Regions from separate parts of the Pectobacterium actinidiae genome, predicted to be linked through region 3. Evidence: riboswitches for the same ligand, from Rfam matches in the RefSeq annotation. Region 3 holds a riboswitch; each other region holds the start of a gene.
What was found. A riboswitch is a leader RNA that binds a small molecule or an ion and turns the genes downstream of it on or off. The one in region 3 is predicted to bind thiamine pyrophosphate.

Region 1 (7,680 bases), on a different contig from region 3:
CCAGATAGGCGCTGGCGGCAGGTGAGATGAGCGCCATAAAATCGTCACGCGTCAGATGTGGTACAGCAAGCGCTCGCTCAACATCGCGGACGGTTTTACCGTTGATGCGCAGGGTCAGGTCATCCCAGTCGAGCTGTTCCCAGACAGTTTGGAAATCGACGTTCATCTCGCCGCCCCTTCCGTTTGCTGATGCAGAAAACCGGTGAGTGGGCTGGTGGCGCTGGCGACAAACTGCTTACTTCCCAGACCGGCCTGACGAGCAATCCCTCCTGCATCGACTGCCAGTCTAAATGCGTGCGCCATTGCCACGGGATCGCGAGCAACCGCGATGGCCGTGTTGACCAGTACGGCGTCGGCTCCCATTTCCAGCGCATCGGCCGCATGGCTGGGCGCGCCAATGCCCGCATCGACAATCACCGGAACACGCGCCTGTTCGATGATGATGCGGAGAAAATCACGCGTTTGCAGCCCTTGATTGGAGCCGATTGGTGCGCCCAGTGGCATCACCGCCGCGCAGCCGACCTCTTCCAGCCGTTTGCACAGTACCGGATCGGCACCGCAGTAGGGCAGCACCGTGAAGCCTTCTTTGACCAGCTGTTCGGCGGCTTTCAGCGTTTCAATAGGGTCGGGTAGCAGGTATTTCACATCGGGGTGAATTTCCAGCTTCAGCCAGTGCGTACCGAGCGCTTCTCGTGCCAGTCGAGCGGCAAAAATGGCTTCGTCTGCGGTTTTGGCTCCTGAGGTATTCGGCAACAGCTTAATACCGAGCTGACGTAACGGCGCGAGAATGGCATCGTTGCCGCCGTTGAGGTCAACACGTTTCATCGCCATGGTCACGAGCTGTGAACCGGACGCCTCGAGTGCCGCCAGCATCAGTTCTGGCGTAGCGAATTTTCCGGTGCCGGTCAGCAGCCGTGAAGTTAATGTCGTATCGGCAATGTGCAGCATGTCATCCTCCCGCTATTGCCTGAAAAAGCAAAATATCATCGCCGTCTTGCACCTGATGCTGTGACCAGGTAGCGCGTGGGATAATGGTTTGATTGATGGCCAGCGCCGTGCCCGGCTGGAGCCGGTTCATCTGGCTTAGCAGCGCCTCAACCGTGATGGCCTCTGGGCATTCAAAGGGCTCATCATTCAGCGTGATTCTCATGCCGCGCCCCCACATACCGGGCAATGGGGGGCGCGCGTAAGCTGGAGTGTGTTCCAGCTCTGCTGTTTGCCATTGAACATTCTCAGCTTGCCCTCTAGCGCGGACGGCATACCAGCCAGCAGTTTTATCGCTTCCAACGCCTGAAGCGTGCCAATCACGCCGACTACCGGCCCCAGCACGCCGGCAGTGCGGCAGTTGCGCTGTGGTTCGGCCGTATCGGGGTACAGACAGGCGTAGCAGCCAGAGTGATAAGGCGGAGTGAAGACCGCGAGCTGGCCGCTGAAACCGACGGCGCTCCCGCTGATTAGCGGCTTGCCTGCGCTGAAGCAGGCGGCGTTAACCGCATGGCGAGTTGTCATGTTGTCGCTGCAATCCAGCACCAAATCGACGCGATTGACGGCGCGGTATAACGTGTCCCCGCTGAGCCTTTCGGTGAGTGCGATCGCTTCTGAGTGTGGATTTAATGCCTGTAGTTGACGCTGCGCTAGCACGGCTTTGGGTTTGTCGGTGTCGCTGGTGCGATACAGAATCTGACGTTGCAGGTTACTGATGTGCAGTGAGTCATCATCGGCAAGCAGTAGCGTGCCGACCCCAGCGGCAGCCAGATAGAGCGAGGCGGGCGCCCCTAGCCCACCCAGCCCAACCAGCAGAACGCGGGCGGCTTTGAGTTTTTCTTGACCTTCCGGGCCAATATCTTCCAGCATCAGTTGGCGGCTGTAGCGCATGAATTCGCTATCGCTCAGTCCGGCAGGCGCTGGATGGTGAGTCGTTACCATGTCATGCCTCCCGTCCTTCAATCATTTTGAGCAGCGCCGTGGTGGCCTGCCGCCAGTCTGGTGCCTGCGTAATGGCGCTGACGACAGCGATGCTGCCGACGCCTGTTGCCAGTACCGCAGGGACTCTGTCGATGCTGATACCGCCAATTGCAACAGTGGGAAAACGGTCTTCCAGATCGGTAATATGTCGTGCTAGTTCTGCCAGCCCCTGCGGCGCTGATGGCATATCCTTGGTTTGCGTCGGGAAAATATGCCCCAGCGCGATATAGGATGGGTTGAGCGCCACTGCGCGTGCCAGTTCAGGAGCGTCATGCGTGGAAACGCCTAAACGCAGACCCGCTTGTTTAATCGCGGTCAGATCGGCGGTATCCAGATCGTCCTGACCCAGATGTACACCGTATGCCTGATGTTTTACCGCCAATTTCCAGTAGTCGTTGATGAAGAGCTGCGCCTGATAGCGGCGACCCAATGTGATCGCCTGGATCACATCGGTTTCGGCTTGTTCATCTGACCGATCTTTGATCCTGAGCTGGATCGTTTTCACCCCGACGCTGAGTAAGCGTTCGATCCATTCCACGCTATCGACAACGGGGTAAAGCCCCAGCCGCTGTGACGTCGGGGCAAAAGGCGTCGAGTCCGTCATTTGCTTTCCTCGGTTTGCAGGCTGGTGGCGCTGTGATAAAGCTCGCTGCCGCGCGAGCGGAATTCTTGCGACATCTGCGCCATACCTATCTCAATCGGTTTGGCTTCCGCTTCTTGTTTTGCGGCGTAGTCGCGCACTTCCTGTGAGATTTTCATCGAGCAGAATTTAGGGCCGCACATGGAACAGAAGTGGGCGACTTTGCCGGATTCCTGCGGCAGCGTTTCATCGTGGTAGGCACGGGCGGTTTGGGGATCGAGCGCCAGATTGAACTGATCTTCCCAGCGGAATTCGAAACGTGCTTTTGACATGGCGTTATCACGAATCTGCGCGCCGGGGTGGCCTTTCGCCAGATCGGCGGCATGAGCGGCGATCTTATAAGTAATGAGTCCCTGTTTGACGTCTTCCTTGTTCGGCAAGCCAAGATGCTCTTTCGGTGTGACATAACAGAGCATCGCGCAGCCGAACCAGCCAATCATGGCAGCACCGATGCCAGAGGTGAAGTGATCGTAACCCGGTGCGATATCGGTCGTCAGCGGGCCGAGCGTATAGAATGGCGCTTCGTGGCAGTGCTCCAGCTCTTCGGTCATGTTGCGGCGGATCATCTGCATCGGAACGTGGCCGGGGCCTTCGATCATCACCTGTACGTCGTATTCCCAGGCGATTTTGGTCAGCTCACCTAACGTATGAAGTTCGGCAAACTGAGCCTCGTCGTTAGCATCCTGAATCGAGCCGGGACGTAAACCATCACCCAGCGACAGTGCGACGTCGTAAGCGGCACAGATTTCACAGATTTCGCGGAAGTGTTCGTACAGGAAGCTCTCTTTGTGATGCGACAGGCACCATTTCGCCATAATGGAACCGCCGCGTGAGACGATGCCGGTCAAGCGTTTGGCCGTCATCGGCACATAGCGCAACAGCACGCCAGCGTGGATGGTGAAATAGTCCACGCCCTGTTCTGCCTGTTCCAGCAGCGTATCGCGGAACATTTCCCAGTTCAGGTTTTCCGCCACGCCGTTCACTTTTTCCAACGCCTGGTAAATCGGCACTGTCCCGATCGGCACGGGGCTGTTACGCAGAATCCACTCGCGGGTTTCGTGAATATAGCGGCCGGTTGAGAGATCCATCACCGTATCAGCGCCCCAGCGGGTAGACCAGACCAGTTTCTCTACCTCTTCTTCGATGGAAGACGTCACGGCGGAGTTGCCGATATTGGCGTTAACCTTCACCAGAAAATTGCGACCGATAATCATCGGCTCTGACTCGGGGTGATTGATGTTTGAGGGAATAATGGCGCGCCCGGCGGCCACTTCCTGACGAACAAATTCCGGCGTGATGTTTTCTGGCAGAAGGGCGCCGAAACTTTGCCCCGGATGCTGCTGGCGCAGTACCTCGCCGCGAATACGTTCGCGTCCCATATTTTCACGAATGGCGATAAATTCCATTTCGGGCGTAATCATGCCCTGTCGCGCATAGTGGAGTTGGGTGACGCGTTTTCCTGTTTTGGCACGCAGCGGATTCGGCAGGTGTTCAAAACGCAGATGATCCAAACCGGCATCTGCCAGACGCTGTTGGGTGAAATCGGAACTGACGCCGGATAGCGCTTCGGTGTCATGACGTTCTGCAATCCAGCTGGCGCGCAGCTTGGCTAGCCCAACGCGGACATCGGGTTGCGCAGCAGGATCGCCATAAGGCCCTGACGTATCGTAAACCGGAATGGGTTCGTTGGGTTCGTATTGGGGGTTGTCTTTACTGCCGCCGAGTAACGTCGGGCTAAGCTGAATCTCCCGCATCGGTACGTGGATGTCATCGCGTGAACCCGTAAGGTAAATGCGTTTGGAATTGGGAAAGGCGGTTCCCTGTAAGGTTTCAATAAACTGCTGGGCGGCGGCACGCTGTTCACGGCGACCGGATTTGGATGCTGTAGATAATTCTGTCTTTACCGACGAGGATTTTGTAGACAATGGTTCTGTAGACATAGCAAGTTCCTGTAAGACGTAAAGGGAAGATTGCTTGTCTGGAGCCCGGAGGGAGTAATAATGATATTGAGCGTCAGAGCAGGTATGTGCAAATACGCAGCCTTGGGCTCAATGAGGTGCATTACTCTTGTTCCCTTCGCAGGTATTAACCCGATCAGGTTCCGCGGATCCCGAATTAACGGTCTCAGCCTGTGCGCTCATAAGTTTTGTCATAACGATTGATTTCGTAAAACAAAACACGAGCACGCTAGGCACTCCGACAAGATATGCCCGTTTCTTAAACGAGCCAATAAAACCCCTACACTGTATGTCGGCAAAACGCAGATGTCAAAGCGTCCCGCTTGTGCCTTCACAGCGTGCGATGATGTTCTGAAATAACGTCAAATGACGACTATTTGTCGTAAACCTGCTGGATCATTCTGTCTTCCAACGTAAAACGCGCTTCCAATGCTTCGCCGACGTGGGAGAGTGCCTGCTGGAATTCGAGGCAGTTATCATGGTCGATGGCTGCCGCCAGGTGACTATCGTAAAACGTCATAATTTGCTGCGTGTTATTTTGCAGGGCGAGGTCGAGCTGGGTGGAAAGCGCTAATACTTGTTCGCTGTGTGTCGCTGCTTCATGCAGCATTTTTTCGTATAAATGAAAGTGGCCGGTAGAAAGATAGTCCACCAGATTCTGGCAAAAATTATCCAATGCCTCTTCATCCAAAAGAGAAAGCGCTTCCTTGTTCGGCTTGATGCCAACCAGATGATAGTAAGCCACCAGAAGCTGCTTACGCGCTTGTAGCCATTGGTCGATTAACGCATTATTGCCACCAACGTATTCAGTCAGACTTTGTAGCTGGTTTAGCATTGTTGACTCCGTGAACGGTAAGAAATAACTGAAATCCCAGTTATAAAACTTATGTAATCACTCTGAATGTAAAATGCCAGTGAAGTGGCAGTGGAGCAATAAAAAGATATGGAACAGACGCTAAAAGGTGATGAAACTGGCTGGTGGGTGGTTAGCGATGCGATACAAATCTGGCTACCTCAGGGAGAATTGCCGCGCGGAACGGCGATAGAGTGGTCGTTGCAGGGGAAAACGGCTCGCCAAATCGGTGAATGGCAAGGGCTGCCTGTCTGGCTGGTTTGTCAGGGGCGGGATTCGGATATGGCATCGGTTCGCCAACTAATCGATCAGGACGTGGGGTTATTCCAGCTCGCAGGACGAGGCGTACAACTGGCTGAGTTTTACCGCTCCCATCGTTATTGCGGCTACTGCGGCCATGAAATGGTACGGAGCAAGACGGAGCTGGCATGCTTATGTCACCACTGCAAAGAACGCTATTATCCGCAGATCGCGCCTTGCATCATCGTCGCGATTCGCCGTGGTGAGGAAATTTTGCTGGCGCAGCACAATCGACACCGTGGAAACATGTACACCGTGCTGGCTGGGTTTGTGGAAGTCGGCGAAACGTTGGAACAGACGGTCGTGCGTGAGGTAATGGAAGAGAGCCAAGTTCAGATAAAAAATCTGCGTTACGTGAGTTCGCAGCCTTGGCCATTCCCTCATTCTCTGATGATGGCTTTTATGGCCGATTATGCGGGGGGAGACATCAAGCACGATCCGAAAGAGCTGCGTGACGCGGGCTGGTTCCGCTATGACCAACTCCCGCAGTTGCCTCCGCCGGGCACTGTAGCGCGTCGGCTTATCGAAGATACGGTGGTACTGTGCCGTGCTTATCACGAGAACGAAGGCTGACGTGGTACTATTTGTGTCATAAAGCGTTCGTTTTATCACGCATCCGCTTCATCACATCTATCCGGTGTAGAATCGCCGTGAGGCTGAAAGGAAAAGAACATGACTGATCTGAAAAACGATCGCTATTTGCGGGCGTTATTACGCCAACCCGTTGATGTCACTCCGGTGTGGATGATGCGTCAAGCGGGGCGTTATCTGCCAGAATATAAGGCAACGCGCGCGCAGGCGGGTGATTTTATGTCGCTGTGTAAAAACGCAGAGCTGGCTTGTGAAGTCACGTTACAACCTTTACGGCGCTATGCGCTGGATGCGGCGATCTTGTTCTCTGACATTCTCACGATCCCTGATGCTATGGGTTTAGGACTTTATTTCGAAGCGGGGGAAGGCCCACGCTTTCGTTCCCCTATTACGTCCCATGCCGATGTGGTTAACCTGCCAGTTCCCGATCCAGAGCAGGAACTTGGCTATGTGATGAACGCCGTGCGGACGATCCGTAAAAACCTTGCCGGTGAAGTGCCGCTGATTGGTTTCTCGGGCAGCCCGTGGACGCTGGCGACCTACATGGTTGAAGGCGGGAGTAGCAAAGCGTTTACCGTCATTAAGAAAATGATGTTCGCTGAGCCTAAAACGCTACACCTGTTGCTGGATAAGCTGGCTGATAGCGTCATTCTTTACCTCAACGCGCAGATTCGGGCGGGCGCGCAGGCGGTGATGATCTTTGATACCTGGGGCGGCGCGCTGAGCGGACGCGACTACAAAGAATTCTCCCTGCATTACATGCATAAGATCGTGGATGGTTTACAGCGTGAGAATGAAGGCCGCCGTGTACCCGTTACGCTCTTCACCAAAGGTGGAGGGCAGTGGCTGGAGGCGATGGCAGAAACCGGCTGCGACGCATTGGGGCTGGACTGGACGAGCGATATTGCCGATGCTCGCCGTCGCGTAGGCGATAAGGTCGCGCTACAGGGAAATATGGATCCGTCGATGTTGTATGCCGATCCAGCACGGATCGAGCAGGAAGTGGCATCGATCCTCGCTGGGTTTGGGCAGGGTAACGGCCATGTTTTCAATCTGGGTCACGGCATTCATCAGGATGTGCCGCCAGAGCATGCAGGCGTTTTTGTTGAGGCCGTGCATCGGTTGTCCCGCGCTTATCACGCATGATTCACTGGGGGTGATGTGATTGATACACAACAGCTACGGGCTGAGCAGTTGTCCCGCGCTTCTGATGTGATTCGCCACGACGATTTACCTTTTGAACAGCCCGCGTTTATCGCGGGTGCGGATGTTGGTTTTGAACAAGAAGGTTCGGTAACTCGCGCTGCAATTGCGGTAATGCGCTATCCTTCGTTGGAACTGATAGAATACAAGATTGCGCGTATCAGCACGAC
Region 2 (7,680 bases), 640 kb from region 3:
TATCCTGAATCTCAACGGAATGATCCTTTGTAACGATGGCTGCTTTCATTCGTCTTCCTTTCACTGAATGTTTTGTGGAGGTTATGTTTTCGGTTCTACCTATAAAAAAGTACACCCTGGTCAGTGAGTTGATTAATCAGGAAGTGTTTAATTTTGTTACAGAATGATAGGTGGCAAGCAGGGGGCGCCGTTGTGGAAATGAGTAGGGTTTATGATAATTCAGGGAGGGGGGCGCGTCCGTGCGGCCGTGTTATTGGTATGGCGAGAGGCGAACTACGACGTTTTTTCCTTCGGTTCCAGAGCCCATTCTACCTTGCCTTTACCGGTATTTTTGGCTTGGTAAAGCGCGACATCCACACGTTTCATAAAGTGTTCGGTGGGTTCGTGAGGCTGTTTTTTACCCGCCCCAATGCTGACAGAAAGGTGGTGCATATTCTTGATAATGATTTTGTTCGCATTTTTTAGCACTTCTCTTGCCAGCTTCTCTGCCCGATTCTGTGTTCCGGCATACAGAATAATCGCGAACTCTTCGCCTCCGATTCGGGTTGCGACGATCTCACTGTTATCGAAACGGGAAAGAATATGACCAAATTTGCTTAATATTTCGTCGCCTTTCGTATGTCCATATTTATCATTAATGACTTTGAAATTGTCGATATCGATAATAAATAAATAGGGTGTTTTCGCTTCGAGCTTTTTTAATTCGTTAATAAAAAACCGACGATTAGGAAGCTGTGTGAGTTCATCGCTAAATGACTGTATTCTGGCTTCGACATACTTATTATTGATTTGTTGTATCAGGGTATAGACACCGAATCCAACGCCAAACATACCAATAATTCTCAGCATGTCCTCAACATAATACCCAACCAGCTTAGGCTGATAGATAAATTCATCCATGAAGTCAAACGTGGCTGAGCCTATCCAGACATGGAGCCCGAGGCGAATGGATAAGGCTGAAGTATGGTTAAGGGATATTTTACTGGTGCATGACAAGATAAAAAAAAGAAAAATCAGCGCAATCGAATCGGTATAAACCCCCGGATTATTGTGTAACTGCTCCTGAAAGTTGCGCGGCTTGAAGAACAGGAGATTAAATATAATGATTAATACCGATAATAAAAGGGCAAATCTTACTGACGAGGATGTCTTCTTATTTTTATCAATGAAGTCGTGGTCATACTCTTTAAAAGGCATTGTGGATCTCCTCTTGCATCACTTTCCAATCCTATCATGAAATTTGTTGAATGCATTCAGTAGCGTGGTGCCGACCGGTGTGGTCCAGAGAATGACGATAATCTGACTCATGGGTAAAAAGCAGACGCCCGATCGCTCAGGCGTCTTTACCGATTAAAAATCGGCTTTCAGTACAACACGGTAACGGGCTTTGCCGTCACGTACGTGCTGGATGGCATCATTGATTTTCGACATCGGGAACAGTTCCGTCTGCGGCTTCACGTTGGCACGTGCGGCGAGCTTCATCAGAGAACGCAGCTCATGCGGTGAACCAGTAGAAGAACCAGAAACGCTGCGGTCACCCGCGATAAGCGTGAAAGCCGGAACGCTGAATGGCTTCATCACTGCGCCGACGGTATGGAATTTCCCGTTATAAGCGAGCGCGTTGAAGTAGGGCTGCCATTCCAGATCGACACTCACGGTGTTGATGATCAGATCGAACTGGCCTGCCAGAGCGGTCAGCGCCTGCGGATCGCGGCTGTTGACGACTTTATCGGCACCCATGGCCAGTACTTCCTGCTCTTTCGCCGGGTTCGAACTGAATGCTGTGACTTCACAACCCATGGCGTGCAGGAGCTTAATCGCGATATGTCCCAGGCCGCCGATACCGATCACGCCGACGCGGCTGGTTGCGGTGACATGGTGCATTAACAGCGGTTTGAAGACGGTGATGCCGCCGCACAGCAACGGACCTGCTGATTCGATATCAATGGTGTCAGGGAGTGGGATAGCCCACTGCCAGTTCGCGCGGATCTTATCGGCAAAACCGCCTTTATTCAGGATGGTCGGCACGCTGCCTTGCTGACAGTTAGTTTGACTGCCGCTGATACAGGCATCGCAGTGCCCACAGCTGCGCGCTGTCCAGCCAATACCGACGCGCTGACCAACCTTTAATCCTTTGCTTTTCGCCGCGTCACCCAGCGCGTGTACACGGCCAATCACTTCATGCCCGGCAACCAGCGGATAGTTCGACATGCCCCATTCGTTATCGATCATCGACAGATCGGAATGGCATACGCCGCAGTAATCAACCACGACTTCAACGTCTTCTGCCTGTAGTTCACCTGCATCAAACTCATACAACTCCAGCGCTGCCCCTGCTTCCGGCGCGGCATAACTCTTGATTATCGTCATCACAATTTCCTCCGTATGGGTTTGATTAGCCAGTCTAAAGGGTTATGGCATTTTTCTCTATGTCACAATGTGCCTGTGGTTTTTCATTTTGTGTCGGGGAGCGTCGCACGGGCGATGGCTTGCTTTACTGGCGTCACTTACTTATGCTGCGAAGTCTAAGTACATGACTCGGGGTGCCCTTCTTTGTGAAGGCTGAGAAATACCCGTACCACCTGATCTGGATAATGCCAGCGTAGGGAAGTCACGGTATGCCCCACCGGTTGCCGCCTTCTTCCACGCCGGTTGGGAGACCTATGAACATTCGACCTGCCGACTTTTCTGCCGCTCAGGCAGCAATCTCACTCACTCAATTCCGTTCTGCTTCGCCGCTGGTGCACTGCCTGACCAACGATGTGGTGCAATCTTTTACTGCCAATGTGCTGCTGGCGCTGAATGCGTCGCCTGCGATGGTGATCGATCCCGAAGAAGCCGCACAGTTCAGCGCGGTGGCGGATGCGTTGCTAATTAATGTCGGCACGCTGGAGCGCACGCGCGCTGAGGCGATGCGAGCGGCGGTAAACAGCGCGCATCAGGCGGGTACGCCGTGGGTGCTCGATCCGGTTGCCGTTGGTGGGTTGACCTTCCGGAGTGAATTTTGTCGGGAATTGCTGGCGTGGAAACCCGCGGCGATTCGTGGCAATGCATCTGAAATCATGGCGCTAGCGGGGTTAGCTGTACAAGGCCGTGGCGTGGATAGCGCCGATGATTCGCTGGCGGCGCTCCCTGCTGCGCGTGAACTGGCACGAGAGGTGGGGACGATTGTTGCGGTGACCGGCGCGGTGGATTATGTCACGGACGGTGAACGTGATATTGCGGTAAGCGGCGGCGATAGCATGATGACGCGCGTGGTTGGCACGGGCTGTGCGCTGTCGGCAGTCGTGGCCGGTTTCTGCTCTTTGGAGGGGGACCGTTTATCCCACGTAGCGGCGGCATGCTATGTCATGGCGTTAGCGGGGCAGCAGGCGGCTTCGGCGTCGCAAGGAACGGGGAGTTTTATCCCCAACTTCCTCGACAGACTCTATACTCTGCGCGCGGAGGATCTGGCATGAAGCGTATCAATGCGTTGACGATTGCGGGCACCGATCCGAGCGGCGGTGCGGGAATTCAGGCGGATTTAAAAGCGTTTTCCGCGCTGGGTGCTTACGGCACGTCGGTCATTACCGCGCTGGTGGCGCAAAATACGCGTGGCGTGCAGTCCGTCTACCGGATTGAGCCGGATTTTGTCGCGGCGCAGCTGGATTCCGTGCTGAGCGATGTGCGTATCGACAGCGCTAAGATTGGCATGCTGGCGCAGACCGATATCGTCGATGCGGTTGCCGAGCGCCTGCGTCATTACGCTGTGCCTTTCGTGGTGTTAGATACGGTAATGCTGGCGAAAAGTGGCGATCCGCTACTCGCGCCCGAGGCGGTGGAATCGATCCGTCGTGAACTGCTGCCGCTGGTTTCCCTGATTACGCCCAATCTGCCGGAAGCCGCGGCGTTGCTGAATACGTCACCTGCTACCAACGAGTGGGAAATGCGTGAGCAGGGCGAAGCGTTGCTGGCGATGGGGTGCCAGGCGGTGCTGATGAAAGGCGGCCATCTTAGCGAAGCGGAAAGCCCGGACTGGCTGTTCAGCTGTGAGGGCGAACCACAGCGTTTTAGCTCCCCACGCGTGAATACACGCCATACGCACGGCACCGGCTGCACGCTGTCTGCCGCACTGGCCGCGCTGCGACCACGTCACGATAGCTGGGGCGAGACGGTCAAGGTAGCGAAAGACTATTTACAGCAGGCGTTACAGCAGGCCGACACGCTGGAGGTTGGGCACGGAATCGGCCCCGTACACCATTTCCACCGCTGGTGGTAAAACGCCCATGCAGCCTGAAGTATGACGGGTATAAGTAAATTGACTTGTACTTTGCATGACATATTTGCCACTAATTTCAAACTAAATTAAGCGTATTTTGGCGTGACAGTGTGAGGGCATCCGGTTATTTTGCAGTGAATTCTTGGTGTTAATGTGAAATAGGATGTGGGGATAACATATGGCAGGTTCTGCTCGTAGTGCGATAGCTGCCAAGGCGCTTCAGACGATACTCAATATCGGCCTGCTGGTGCTGGCGATCATTCTGGTAGTTTTTTTAGTCAAGGAAACGTTCCATCTGGCGAAAGTGCTGTTGATCTCCAATGAAAAAGATTCCTCCTATCAACTGATAGAAGGCATTGTGATCTATTTCCTTTATTTTGAGTTTATTGCGCTGATCGTGAAGTATTTCCAGTCCGGTTATCACTTTCCGCTGCGCTATTTTATCTACATCGGCATTACGGCCATCATTCGCCTGATTATTGTCGATCACAAAAGCCCGTCGGATACGCTGGTGTATTCCGCGGCGATCCTGCTGCTGGTGGTGACGCTGTACCTGGCAAACAGTAATCGCCTGAAGCGAGAATAGTTGAAACAGGAATAGTCGAAACGCGCCGCTATTCCAGCATCGAGCACTGGGGCGGCAGTCGGCAGTGAATCGCAGCAGGCAGTATCTCAATATGGAAACGTTTGGCGGTGAGCGGTTCACCGTCCAGATTAAACGTCATATCGTCTGGGGCGGTGATCTCCAGCCACGGCAGGGTAGCGGAAATCATGTTCTGGTTTTCGCTGCCGGTAAACCAGGCTTGAAGCATGTTCGGCAGCAGCTCTGTTGCCGACAGCACGCTTAGTTCCAGCATCCCATCGTTGATTAGCGCTTCCGGGCAAAGCTGTTGCCCGCCGCCAGCCTGACGACCATTCCCTACTGCAATAACCAGCGTATCACCCGACCAGTGAAAATCCGGCCCGCGAATCTCACAGCGCTCGGCTTGCAGCATGTCCATGCGAAAGAGCGCGTGCAGCACGTATGAAGCACTCCCCAGCGCGGCCTTCATCTTGGCCGGTGTCTCGGTGGTAATGCGTGTGGCAAATCCGCCTGTTGCCATGTTGATGAAGTAGTGGCTGTCGTTCACTTTGGCGATATCAATGGCGGTGGCACGACCCTTGATCGCCAGCGTCAGCGCGTTGTGCATTTCCATCGGAATCTGACAGCTGGTGGCGAAATCATTGGCCGTACCCAGCGGCACAATACCCAGACATGGGCGAACCGCTTCCGGCTGTATCGCTAATGCGGCGGCAACTTCATTGACGGTGCCATCGCCACCAGCGGCGATCACGTTATCTGCGTTAAGTTGGATCGCCTCTTCCACATAGCGCTTGGCGTCGCCGTACTCCCAGGTCACGCGGACATGCAGCGTGTAGCCGTTCTTGCGTCGCTCACCAATGGCCTCGCGAAGTTCTTCATTACCCGCGCTTTTCCCATTCAGAATCAGCAGCGTCACCGGATTTTTTTCCATGGCCTATTTCTCCTCAGCAGGATAGTGGGATTAATAATAGTCACTAAATTGATAGGTAGAAATCAGAAGAGTCGGTGAATGTTTGCGGTGGAGAAAATCAGCGGGCGGGAGAAAAAGAAAAGCCAGCTCAAGGGAGATTGAGCTGGCCAAGGAGGTGGTTCCTAGTAGTATCACTACGCTTATTTTTCGTTCTATGTTTTCTCAGCGACGCAATATTAACCACAACACCAGCGAATTGATGTGATCTGTTTCTAATATTCGTTAAAAAACCCTGAGCTTTGTAACGATACCTCCGAGCGATTGACGTACCGATTTGCGGTTGAGAAAGGTCGATAATAGGGGGGCATACTACAAGGAAGGGATCGGCTTGTGAGAGGCATTGCCGGATGGTTAGGACATCCGGCAACATGGCCAGCTTATTCCGCGTTAGGATCACGCGTGGTAGTGCCCGGCAGATTGCGCAGCAGGAGCGCATAGTCCAGTGAGACGTCGTCCGGTACGGGCAGGTAAACGATATGGCCGTTACCCGGCGCAACATCGGTCGGCTGCCCTTTGGTATTCTGCATCGCGTCGATGGTGAATTGAATATTGCCGTTTGGCGTCATCATTTCCACGCTGTCGCCGCAGGAAAACTTATTCTTCACTTCGACTTCTGCTAGTCCATCACGGCGTACGCCAGTGAATTCACCAACAAACTGCTGACGGTCGGAAACAGAATAGCCGTAGTCGTAGTTCTGGTAATCTTCATGCACGTGGCGACGCAGGAAGCCTTCGGTGTAGCCACGGTGCGCCAGGCCTTCCAGCGTTTCCAGCAGCGTTGGGTCGAACGGTTTACCCGCGACGGCATCATCAATCGCGCGGCGATACACCTGCGCGGTACGGGCGCAATAATAGAATGACTTGGTGCGGCCTTCGATTTTCAGCGAATGAACCTGCATTTGTGTCAGGCGTTCAACGTGCTGGATGGCACGCAGATCGCGGGAGTTCATGATGTAGGTGCCGTGCTCGTCTTCAAATGCGCTCATATACTCGCCGGGGCGCATGTTTTCTTCCAGCATAAAGACTTTGTCGGTCGGTTGGCCGATGCCCAGCGCGGGTTCAACGTTTTTCACCGCAATAGGTTCGTGCTGATGAACGATATTCCCGATGTCGTCCTCTTTGCCTTCCTGAACCTTATATTCCCAGCGGCAGGCATTGGTGCAGGTGCCTTGGTTCGGGTCGCGTTTATTGATGTAACCGGACAGCAGGCAGCGACCAGAGTAAGCCATGCACAGCGCGCCGTGAACGAAGATCTCCAGCTCCATATCCGGGACGTTTTGGCGGATTTCCGCAATCTCTTCCAGCGACAGTTCGCGGGACAGAATCACACGCGTCAGCCCCATCTGCTGCCAGAATTTCACCGTCGCCCAGTTGACCGCGTTGGCCTGAACGGAAAGGTGGACATCCATCTGTGGGAAGTTTTCCCGCACCAGCATAATCAAACCCGGATCGGACATGATCAGCGCATCCGGCCCCATTTCGATCACGGGTTGCAGATCGCGCAGGAAGGTTTTCAGTTTGGCATTGTGCGGCGCGATGTTAACGACCACATAGAATTTCTTGCCCAGCTCATGCGCTTCATTAATGGCTTGCGCCAGCGTCTGATGGTTGAATTCGTTATTGCGCACGCGCAGGCTGTAGCGGGGTTGACCGGCATAAATCGCGTCCGCGCCATAGGCAAAGGCGTAGCGCATATTTTTCAGCGTACCGGCCGGAGAAAGCAGTTCCGGTTTAAACATGGTATCTCTCGATTCTGATCACAAGTCAGGCTGCTCCACGGCGGAAGCAGTTAAAGGCGGAGGATTCTAGCGCTAATAGGGGGAAATTGCAGTAGACGCACACGAAAAGTGGGCCTATTGTTTGACGTAA
Region 3 (7,680 bases):
GCCGTGAGCTGTTCCATGCTAGCCGCCGTTTCCGCCAGTGCCGCAGCCTGCTGTTCCGTTCGTGCCGACAAATCGGTATTACCGGCGGCGATTTTCGTCGAACTGCTGTGAATAGACTCGGCACTGTCGCGTACCGAGCCAACCGTTTCGGAGAGCGAATCCTGCATTTGCTGGATGTTATTCCCTAAAATACCGATTTCATTTCGCCCGACATCCACACTCGCGCGCGTTAAATCACCGTGCGCGATAGCCTGTATGCGCGACACCCAATACTGCACTGGGTTAATAATGACACGACGAATTAATAAGAACGTCATGCCCGTTAATACGATAGCCAGAATAAAGGCACCCGTCATGAGCGTATAGCCCAGAGTGGAATGCCTTTCAGCCGTCACATTAATATTTTTTGCCATATCAACCCGATAAAGATAAGACGCCTTCAACGGCACATCATACTCATCATCCAGTTTAGACAGGGTCGTCGACTCAAACGCATTGAGTTCTTCAACATTGCCCTTCTTCGCGATGTCAAACATGGGTCTGATACCGCGTTCGACATAATCGCCATAGCGCGCTTTTAATTCATTATCGCGGGCGAATTCCACATCAGAACGCACCGCCCTATTTTGATACCCATCGAACATTTTTTGAGATAACGACAGGCGTTCTTCTGCGGCCTTCATACTCGCATTGTAGTTATCAGTAAGGCCATTGCGTAAATGATTCACTGCATGGAGCAAATTCATACGCGCGGCACGCATATGGTTAGCACTATCAACGAGTTCCATTCGAACATTTAATTCCAGCGTCGAACTATTTAACGACTGTTCAGCCTGCTTAAGAAAATAGGACGATGTGGAAACTGCTAAGGCAAAAAGCAGTAAAACACCAGAAAAAACAATGACGAAAAGAGGCGTCAGTTTCATATTGTGTACGCCGGGAGCAGCGTGCCAAGGTTCCGGTTTTTCGTAAATCGCTATTGACTGATAAGGAACATCGCTCATTTTTACATCCGTCGAGTTATTCAAGAAATTGCTGTGAAGTAAATTGCAGGTAAGCAAGAAAAAAATAAAATACCGCTACATGTTACATAATATTTAAGGATTGTGACAATGTGAGTTAAAACACAAGATAAAAAAGTGGAATATAAAAAATAATTTTATCTATTGAACCGTCATCACAAAAACACCACCGATAATTTTAAAAGAAATCATCGCCAGATAAATAGTTTAAAACAAAAACCATTACACTACGTTAGTGAATGATTTTAGTCATCTTTATTACAGTAAGATTAATGAAAGAATACAAAGTGATAAATGAATGCACTCTGTTTTCCTGAAGATCCCCCTCTCACATTCAACGTTACTGATTGATTTATTATTTCGTCATTCGGAATATAAAAGCATCACGCGACGACACGCTCGGGTTAACGTTCACCTATGCCCTCATGCTTCTGCACTTTGTCGCCCGTCAAAACCGGTGGAATAACCCGTCATCAGCATGCCAGACGCCTGTCTCTGCGGGCATGCTCTCTCTCCTGTCTTGCTCTGCCATTTTCTTTTGCGAAGCCGCACGCAGGCCCATCACGTCATTCAATGGTCAGTGAAATAAGTGGGTATATTGCATTCTCGACAAACGCCAATGTTGACATATGTCAACACGCAAACATATCATGACCCTATATCGCGATGAAAAACACCCAAACAAGCATATTCAGGCAGCCATTGAATACGCATTAGCGCAGGGCTGGCGTTTTTATCCCAGCAACGGATATGCATTTGGCAGGCTTATCTGCGGCGCACCGGACCACCGTACCCATATGATGAGTATTTGGTCCACGCCATCAGTCCCAGAAAATCACGCAAAGCAGATCCGCCACAACGTCGATAGCTGCCTGACTATGTTGAAACAATAGAAGATATATACGGCTTAACGAGGAATTTATGACAACGTATCACTTTTCTCTCACGCTAGCGGGCGTTTCCGCAGATACGGCTGGTCTGGAAGATGCACTTTTTGCCAGCGGCTGCAACGACGCTCTGGTCTGCTTCTATGGCAGCGCCGTCTATCTCGAATTTGATCGAGAAAGCCAGTATTTTTCTACCGCGGTTATCAGTGCAATTCACGATATCGAGTCCGCAAGCATCCAAGCCAGAGTCCACTCTGTCGATGCAGCCTGGGTTGGGCTCAGTGACATCGCGGCCTTATCCTCGCTGTCTCGTCAGGCGATTGCGCTTCTCAAAGACGGAAAACGTGGTGCAGGTGATTTCCCCTCCCCGGTCCAGCGCTTACGCGGTACATCACCGCTGTGGGAATGGAGCGATGTCGCCGATTGGCTAGCCAAACAAAAAAAAATACCACAAGAATTAGCCGATAATGCTCAGGAGCTTGCCACAATTAATCTGGCCTTGCAGATACGCAATGCCCGTCAGCAGGACGAATTAGCACGTTATTGTGCATTGCTCAGCGAAGGTATGCCATTACGTGAACAAATCATCACGTAAACAACGCCGCTGATATCTCCTTACCATGCAAATCATCCGCGACAGCCAAAAAGAGAGATACAGGTAAACACCATAAAAAAAACCAGCGAAAAACTCGCTGGCTGGTGAAACGCCACCATTACTCAGAATACGTTTCCTTGCACCACCTAGAGCCAATGACGGTACTCGTCGTCAGACATGTCTTTCAGGTGCCACTGCGTCGCCTGTTGTAGTAATGCAACGCGCTGTTGGGCAGACATCCATCGCAACCACTTCGCTTGACAGGTCGATAAGTAGGTTCGATAGAACAGGTACAAACGGGAAATCGCCATAAGCCACCTCCTTTCTTTCCTTGTGAGAAAGTATCGACGTAATATAGGGAAAGATAAATTGATGACTTTAGTGCAGGGAGTTCCTCTTTATGTCTTCCCCTCGATTGCAACAACAGTTCATCCGCCTGTGGCAACATTTTCAGGGACAAACCACCGACACCACGCTGCAAGAGCTGACGGGCGTATTAAACTGCTCACGCCGCCATATCCGTTCGCTGCTGAATGCGATGCAGCAAGAGGGCTGGCTTATCTGGCAGGCTGAAGCAGGCAGAGGAAAACGCTCGCAGCTCTCCTTTGTGTATACCGGATTAGCGTTACAGCAGCAGCGCGCCGAAGATCTGCTGGAGCAGGATCGCATTGAGCAATTGGTGCAGTTGGTGGGTGATAAAGAAGCCGTGCGCCAGATGCTACTTGCCCACCTTGGGCGGAGCTTCCGACAAGGAAAGCATATTTTGCGCATCCTCTATTACCGGCCATTACGCAATTTACTGCCCGGATCGGCGCTACGACGTTCGGAAATGCATATTGCACGACAAATTTTCAGCGGGCTCACCAATATAAATGAGGAAAATGGGGAAATTAAACCCGACCTTGCTCATCATTGGCAGATGCTCTCTCCCCTGCACTGGCGCTTCTATCTGCGTCCAGCTATTCGCTTTCATCATGGACGAGAGCTCACGATGGACGATATCACCACGTCACTCTCTCGCCTTACCCCGCTTGCGCTTTTTTCTCATATTGAAGCCGTCACGTCACCGATGCCATTCGTGATCGACATCCAGCTAAACAGCCCGGATAAATGGCTACCGTGGCTATTAGGCAGCGTGCACGCCATGATTTTGCCGCAAGAGTGGCAAACGCTACCGGATTTTGCCCAACACCCCATTGGCACCGGCCCTTATGCTGTGGTGCGCAATAATAGTAATCAGTTGAAAATTCGCGCCTTCGATGATTATTTTGGCTATCGGGCGTTGATTGATGAGGTCAATATCTGGGTTCTGCCGGACGAACCGGAGGAAATGCCAGTATCCATTCAACTCCAGTCTGATAATTCTCGTCACGAACAACTGGAAAGCCGGATGGAAGAAGGCGGCTACTTCCTCCTGTTCGACAAACGTTCTTCGTTAACATCATGGCCAGAAGCTCAACAGTGGCTTAGACAGGTATTTAACCCTATCTCACTGCTCAGCCACGCCAATACCAGCAACCAGCGCGACTGGTCACCGGCCTATAGCCTGCTGCCACGCTGGCATCATCATCGACCTGATGTACCGCAATCTATTCCCCAAGGGTTAACCGAGGTCACGCTCACGTTCTATCAGGCACACCCTGAATACCGGATATTAAGCGAGATTATGCGCACACTGCTGGCACAGCATGGCGTCAAACTGCATGTCCAGACGGTTAGCTACGAAGATTGGCATCAGGGCAATGCCGAGAGCGATATCTGGTTTGGCAGCCTGAATTGCTACCTGCCGCTCGAATTCTCCCTGTTCGCGATGCTCTACGAACTCCCGCTGCTACAACACTGTCTGGACGACGATCTGCTCGCCGATGCGCAACAGTGGCGCAATCACACGCTACCCATGGCAGAGTGGTGTGAAAAACTGATCGCAAGTGGTCAGTTGCATCCGCTGTTACATCACTGGCTGCAACTTCAAGGCCAGCGCAGTATGCGCGGCGTCAGGATGAATATGTTGGGCTGGTTTGATTTTAAATCCGCCTGGTTTGCACCACCGGAACACTGAGAGCCTTTCGCTGCAAGGCTTTACCCTTTACAATGTGCCGTTCTCAACGGGGTGCGGAAAATTTTTCGCTGAGAAGATACCCGTCGAACCTGATCCGGTTAATACCGGCGAAGGGATTTGAGAGTGCGGCTTATTGCTGCCTCAAAATCCTTTGCCACCCTATGATTATCAGGAGTGCAAAGTGTTAAATCAATTACTACACTGTTCAGCCACCGTGCTGAAAACCAGCCTGCCTTGCCTGTTACTGCTCTCTGCTTCGGCTTTCGCCAAGCCCGCGCTTACGGTTTATACCTATGACTCATTCGCTTCCGAATGGGGTCCGGGCCCCGTCATCAAGACCGCGTTTGAAAAAGAGTGCGAGTGCGAACTGAATTTCGTCGCACTGGAAGACGGTGCCTCGCTGCTGAACCGTCTGCGTATGGAAGGCAAAAACAGCAAAGCGGACATCATTCTGGGGCTGGACAACAACCTGTTGCAGGCAGCAGAACAAACCGGCCTGTTTGCGCCACACGGTCAGGACACCCGCGCTGTCACGGTGCCGGGCGGCTGGAACAATAAGACGTTCGTTCCTTACGACTACGGCTATTTCGCGTTTGTGTATAACAAAGACACGCTGAAAAACCCGCCGAAAAGCCTGCATGAACTGGTGGACAGCAATGCACCGTGGAAAGTGATCTATCAGGATCCGCGCACCAGCACGCCGGGACTGGGTCTGCTGTTATGGATGCAGAAAGTGTACGGCGACGACGCACCGCAAGCCTGGCAGAAGCTGGCGAAAAAAACCGTTACCGTCACCAAAGGTTGGAGCGAAGCCTATGGCCTGTTCCTGAAAGGGGAAGCCGATCTGGTGCTGAGCTACACCACCTCACCGGCCTATCACATCATTGAAGAAAAGAAAGACAACTACGCGGCGGCCACCTTTAGCGAAGGGCACTATCTGCAAATTGAAATCGCCGGGCAGTTGGCTTCCAGCAAAAATCCCGAACTGGCAAAACGCTTTATGCAGTTCATCCTGAGCCCAACCTTCCAGCAGGCGATTCCTACCACGAACTGGATGTATCCGGCGGTTAAAACCGACCTGCCCGCGGGCTTCGCGGCGCTCGCGGTTCCTGAGAAGGCCATGCAGTTCAGCGCTCAGGACGTTGCCGACCAACGGACGCAGTGGATTCAGGCATGGCAACGCGCCGTCAGCCACTGATCGGCGGACGTCTGTGGCCAGGGCTGCTGGCCACAACGCTGTTAATTTCCGTTGCCGCCCTGGCTTTCGGTGCGCTGTGGCTACAGGCGCCCGAAAGCCAGTGGCGCACGCTATGGCATGACAGCTATCTCTGGCATGTCATTCGCTTTACCTTCTGGCAGGCCTTTCTTTCTGCGTTTTTCTCTACCGTTCCGGCCATTTTTCTCGCCAGAGCGCTGTATCGGCGGCGCTTTCCCGGTCACCGCTGGCTGCTGCGCCTGTGCGCGATGACGCTGGTGCTGCCCGTGCTGGTCGCCGTTTTTGGCCTGCTCAGCGTTTATGGTAGACAAGGCTGGCTGGCCTCTGCGCTGGGCTGGTTTGACCTGAAATACACGTTTTCGCCCTATGGATTGCAGGGCATCCTGCTGGCGCATGTCTTCTTCAATCTACCGCTGGCGACGCGATTGCTGTTGCAGTCGTTAGAAGGCATCGCTACCGAGCAGCGTCAGTTGGCCACCAATCTGGGCATGAACAGCTGGCAACATTTCCGCTTGCTGGAATGGCCCGCCCTGCGCCGACAGATTTTACCGACCGGCGCGCTGATTTTTATGCTCTGCTTTGCCAGCTTTGCGACGGTGCTGTCACTGGGCGGAGGCCCGCAGGCGACCACGATTGAGCTGGCTATCTATCAGGCATTAAGTTTTGATTACGATCCGGCACGCGCGGCGCTGCTGGCGTTAATTCAGATGATTTGCTGTCTGGGTTTAGTGCTGCTGAGCCAGCGGCTGGGACGCATTCTACCCGTAGGCAGTACACAACAGCTTGCCTGGCGTAATCCGCAGGATAGCGCCTTAAGCCGCCTCACCGATGGTCTGCTGATCGGTGCACTGTTACTGTTGGTCGTTCCCCCCTTGCTGGCCGTGGTGGTAGATGGCGTAAACCGATCGCTGGTTACCGTGCTGCAACAGCCCGTGCTCTGGCAAACGCTGTTTACCTCGCTGCGCATTGCCTTGGGCGCGGGGCTACTGTGTCTGGTGCTAACCATGATGTTGCTCTGGAGCAGCCGCGAGCTAAAATTACGCCAGAAACCACTCTACGGGCAGTTGATGAACCTGAGCGGTATGCTCATCCTCGCGATGCCGGGCATTGTGCTGGCAACCGGCTTTTTCCTGCTGCTGAATAACAGCATCGGGCTACCGCAATCCCCTTACGCACTGGTGGTGTTCACCAACGCGCTAATGGCAATTCCCTACGCGATCAAAGTGTTGGAAAACCCGATGCTGGACGTTGCCGAACGCTACAACCGACTCTGCACGTCACTGGATATTCGCGGCTGGCAGCGACTGAGGTTGATCGAACTCGCCGCGCTAAAACAGCCGCTGGCGCAGGCGTTAGCTTTTGCCTGCGTGCTGTCGATTGGTGATTTCGGCGTCATCGCGCTGTTCGGTAATGAGCAGTTCCGCACGCTGCCGTTCTATTTGTACCAGCAAATTGGTTCCTATCGCAGCACCGACGGCGCGGTCACGGCGCTGCTGTTGATGCTGCTGTGCTTTATGTTATTTACCCTGATTGAGAAACTGGCAGGCCGTCATGATCGCGCTTGAGAAATTGACCTACTTTTATCAGCACTTGCCCATGCGTTTTGATTTTCACGTCAAACCGGGCGAGCGCATCGCTATCCTCGGCCCCAGCGGCGCAGGGAAAAGCACGCTGCTGAATCTGGTTGCGGGCTTCCTGATGGCAGACAGCGGGGAATTACGACTTAACGGCGAATCTCACCTCGAGACGGCTCCCGCTAAACGACCGGTTTCGATTCTGTTTCAGGAAAATAACCTGTTTCCTCATCTGACGATCGGGCAAAACATCGCACTGGGGTTACATCCCGGCCTGCGGCTTAGTGCAGAACAGCGCGAGACGTTACGGCAGATTGCCGATCGGGT

Region 1: it holds a riboswitch for thiamine pyrophosphate, as region 3 does, so the genes downstream of both, thiC (phosphomethylpyrimidine synthase ThiC) here and thiB (thiamine ABC transporter substrate binding subunit) in region 3, are expected to answer to the same signal.
Region 2: it holds a riboswitch for thiamine pyrophosphate, as region 3 does, so the genes downstream of both, thiM (hydroxyethylthiazole kinase) here and thiB (thiamine ABC transporter substrate binding subunit) in region 3, are expected to answer to the same signal.

The regions. Positions count from the first base shown of each region.
Region 1 covers NZ_JRMH01000002.1:835,566-843,245, forward strand. Annotated here, with positions in the region: gene thiH (2-iminoacetate synthase ThiH) at 1-166, opposite strand, end outside; gene KKH3_RS21220 (thiazole synthase) at 163-948, opposite strand; gene thiS (sulfur carrier protein ThiS) at 950-1,150, opposite strand; gene KKH3_RS21230 (HesA/MoeB/ThiF family protein) at 1,147-1,926, opposite strand; gene thiE (thiamine phosphate synthase) at 1,928-2,569, opposite strand; gene thiC (phosphomethylpyrimidine synthase ThiC) at 2,566-4,545, opposite strand; TPP riboswitch at 4,660-4,814, opposite strand; gene KKH3_RS21245 (Rsd/AlgQ family anti-sigma factor) at 4,937-5,398, opposite strand; gene nudC (NAD(+) diphosphatase) at 5,507-6,289, shown strand; gene hemE (uroporphyrinogen decarboxylase) at 6,389-7,453, shown strand; gene nfi (deoxyribonuclease V) at 7,469-7,680, shown strand, end outside.
Region 2 covers NZ_JRMH01000001.1:3,230,488-3,238,167, reverse strand. Annotated here, with positions in the region: gene adhP (alcohol dehydrogenase AdhP) at 1-49, opposite strand, end outside; gene KKH3_RS13880 (GGDEF domain-containing protein) at 274-1,197, opposite strand; gene ahr (NADPH-dependent aldehyde reductase Ahr) at 1,351-2,370, opposite strand; TPP riboswitch at 2,530-2,626, shown strand; gene thiM (hydroxyethylthiazole kinase) at 2,664-3,458, shown strand; gene thiD (bifunctional hydroxymethylpyrimidine kinase/phosphomethylpyrimidine kinase) at 3,455-4,258, shown strand; gene psiE (phosphate-starvation-inducible protein PsiE) at 4,437-4,844, shown strand; gene yegS (lipid kinase YegS) at 4,873-5,772, opposite strand; gene trhP (prephenate-dependent tRNA uridine(34) hydroxylase TrhP) at 6,189-7,550, opposite strand.
Region 3 covers NZ_JRMH01000001.1:3,874,240-3,881,919, forward strand. Annotated here, with positions in the region: gene KKH3_RS16680 (methyl-accepting chemotaxis protein) at 1-1,004, opposite strand, end outside; gene KKH3_RS16685 (hypothetical protein) at 1,652-1,915, shown strand; gene KKH3_RS16690 (helix-turn-helix transcriptional regulator) at 1,944-2,504, shown strand; gene sgrT (glucose uptake inhibitor SgrT) at 2,651-2,815, opposite strand; gene sgrR (HTH-type transcriptional regulator SgrR) at 2,905-4,563, shown strand; TPP riboswitch at 4,601-4,697, shown strand; gene thiB (thiamine ABC transporter substrate binding subunit) at 4,778-5,761, shown strand; gene thiP (thiamine/thiamine pyrophosphate ABC transporter permease ThiP) at 5,737-7,344, shown strand; gene thiQ (thiamine ABC transporter ATP-binding protein ThiQ) at 7,331-7,680, shown strand, end outside.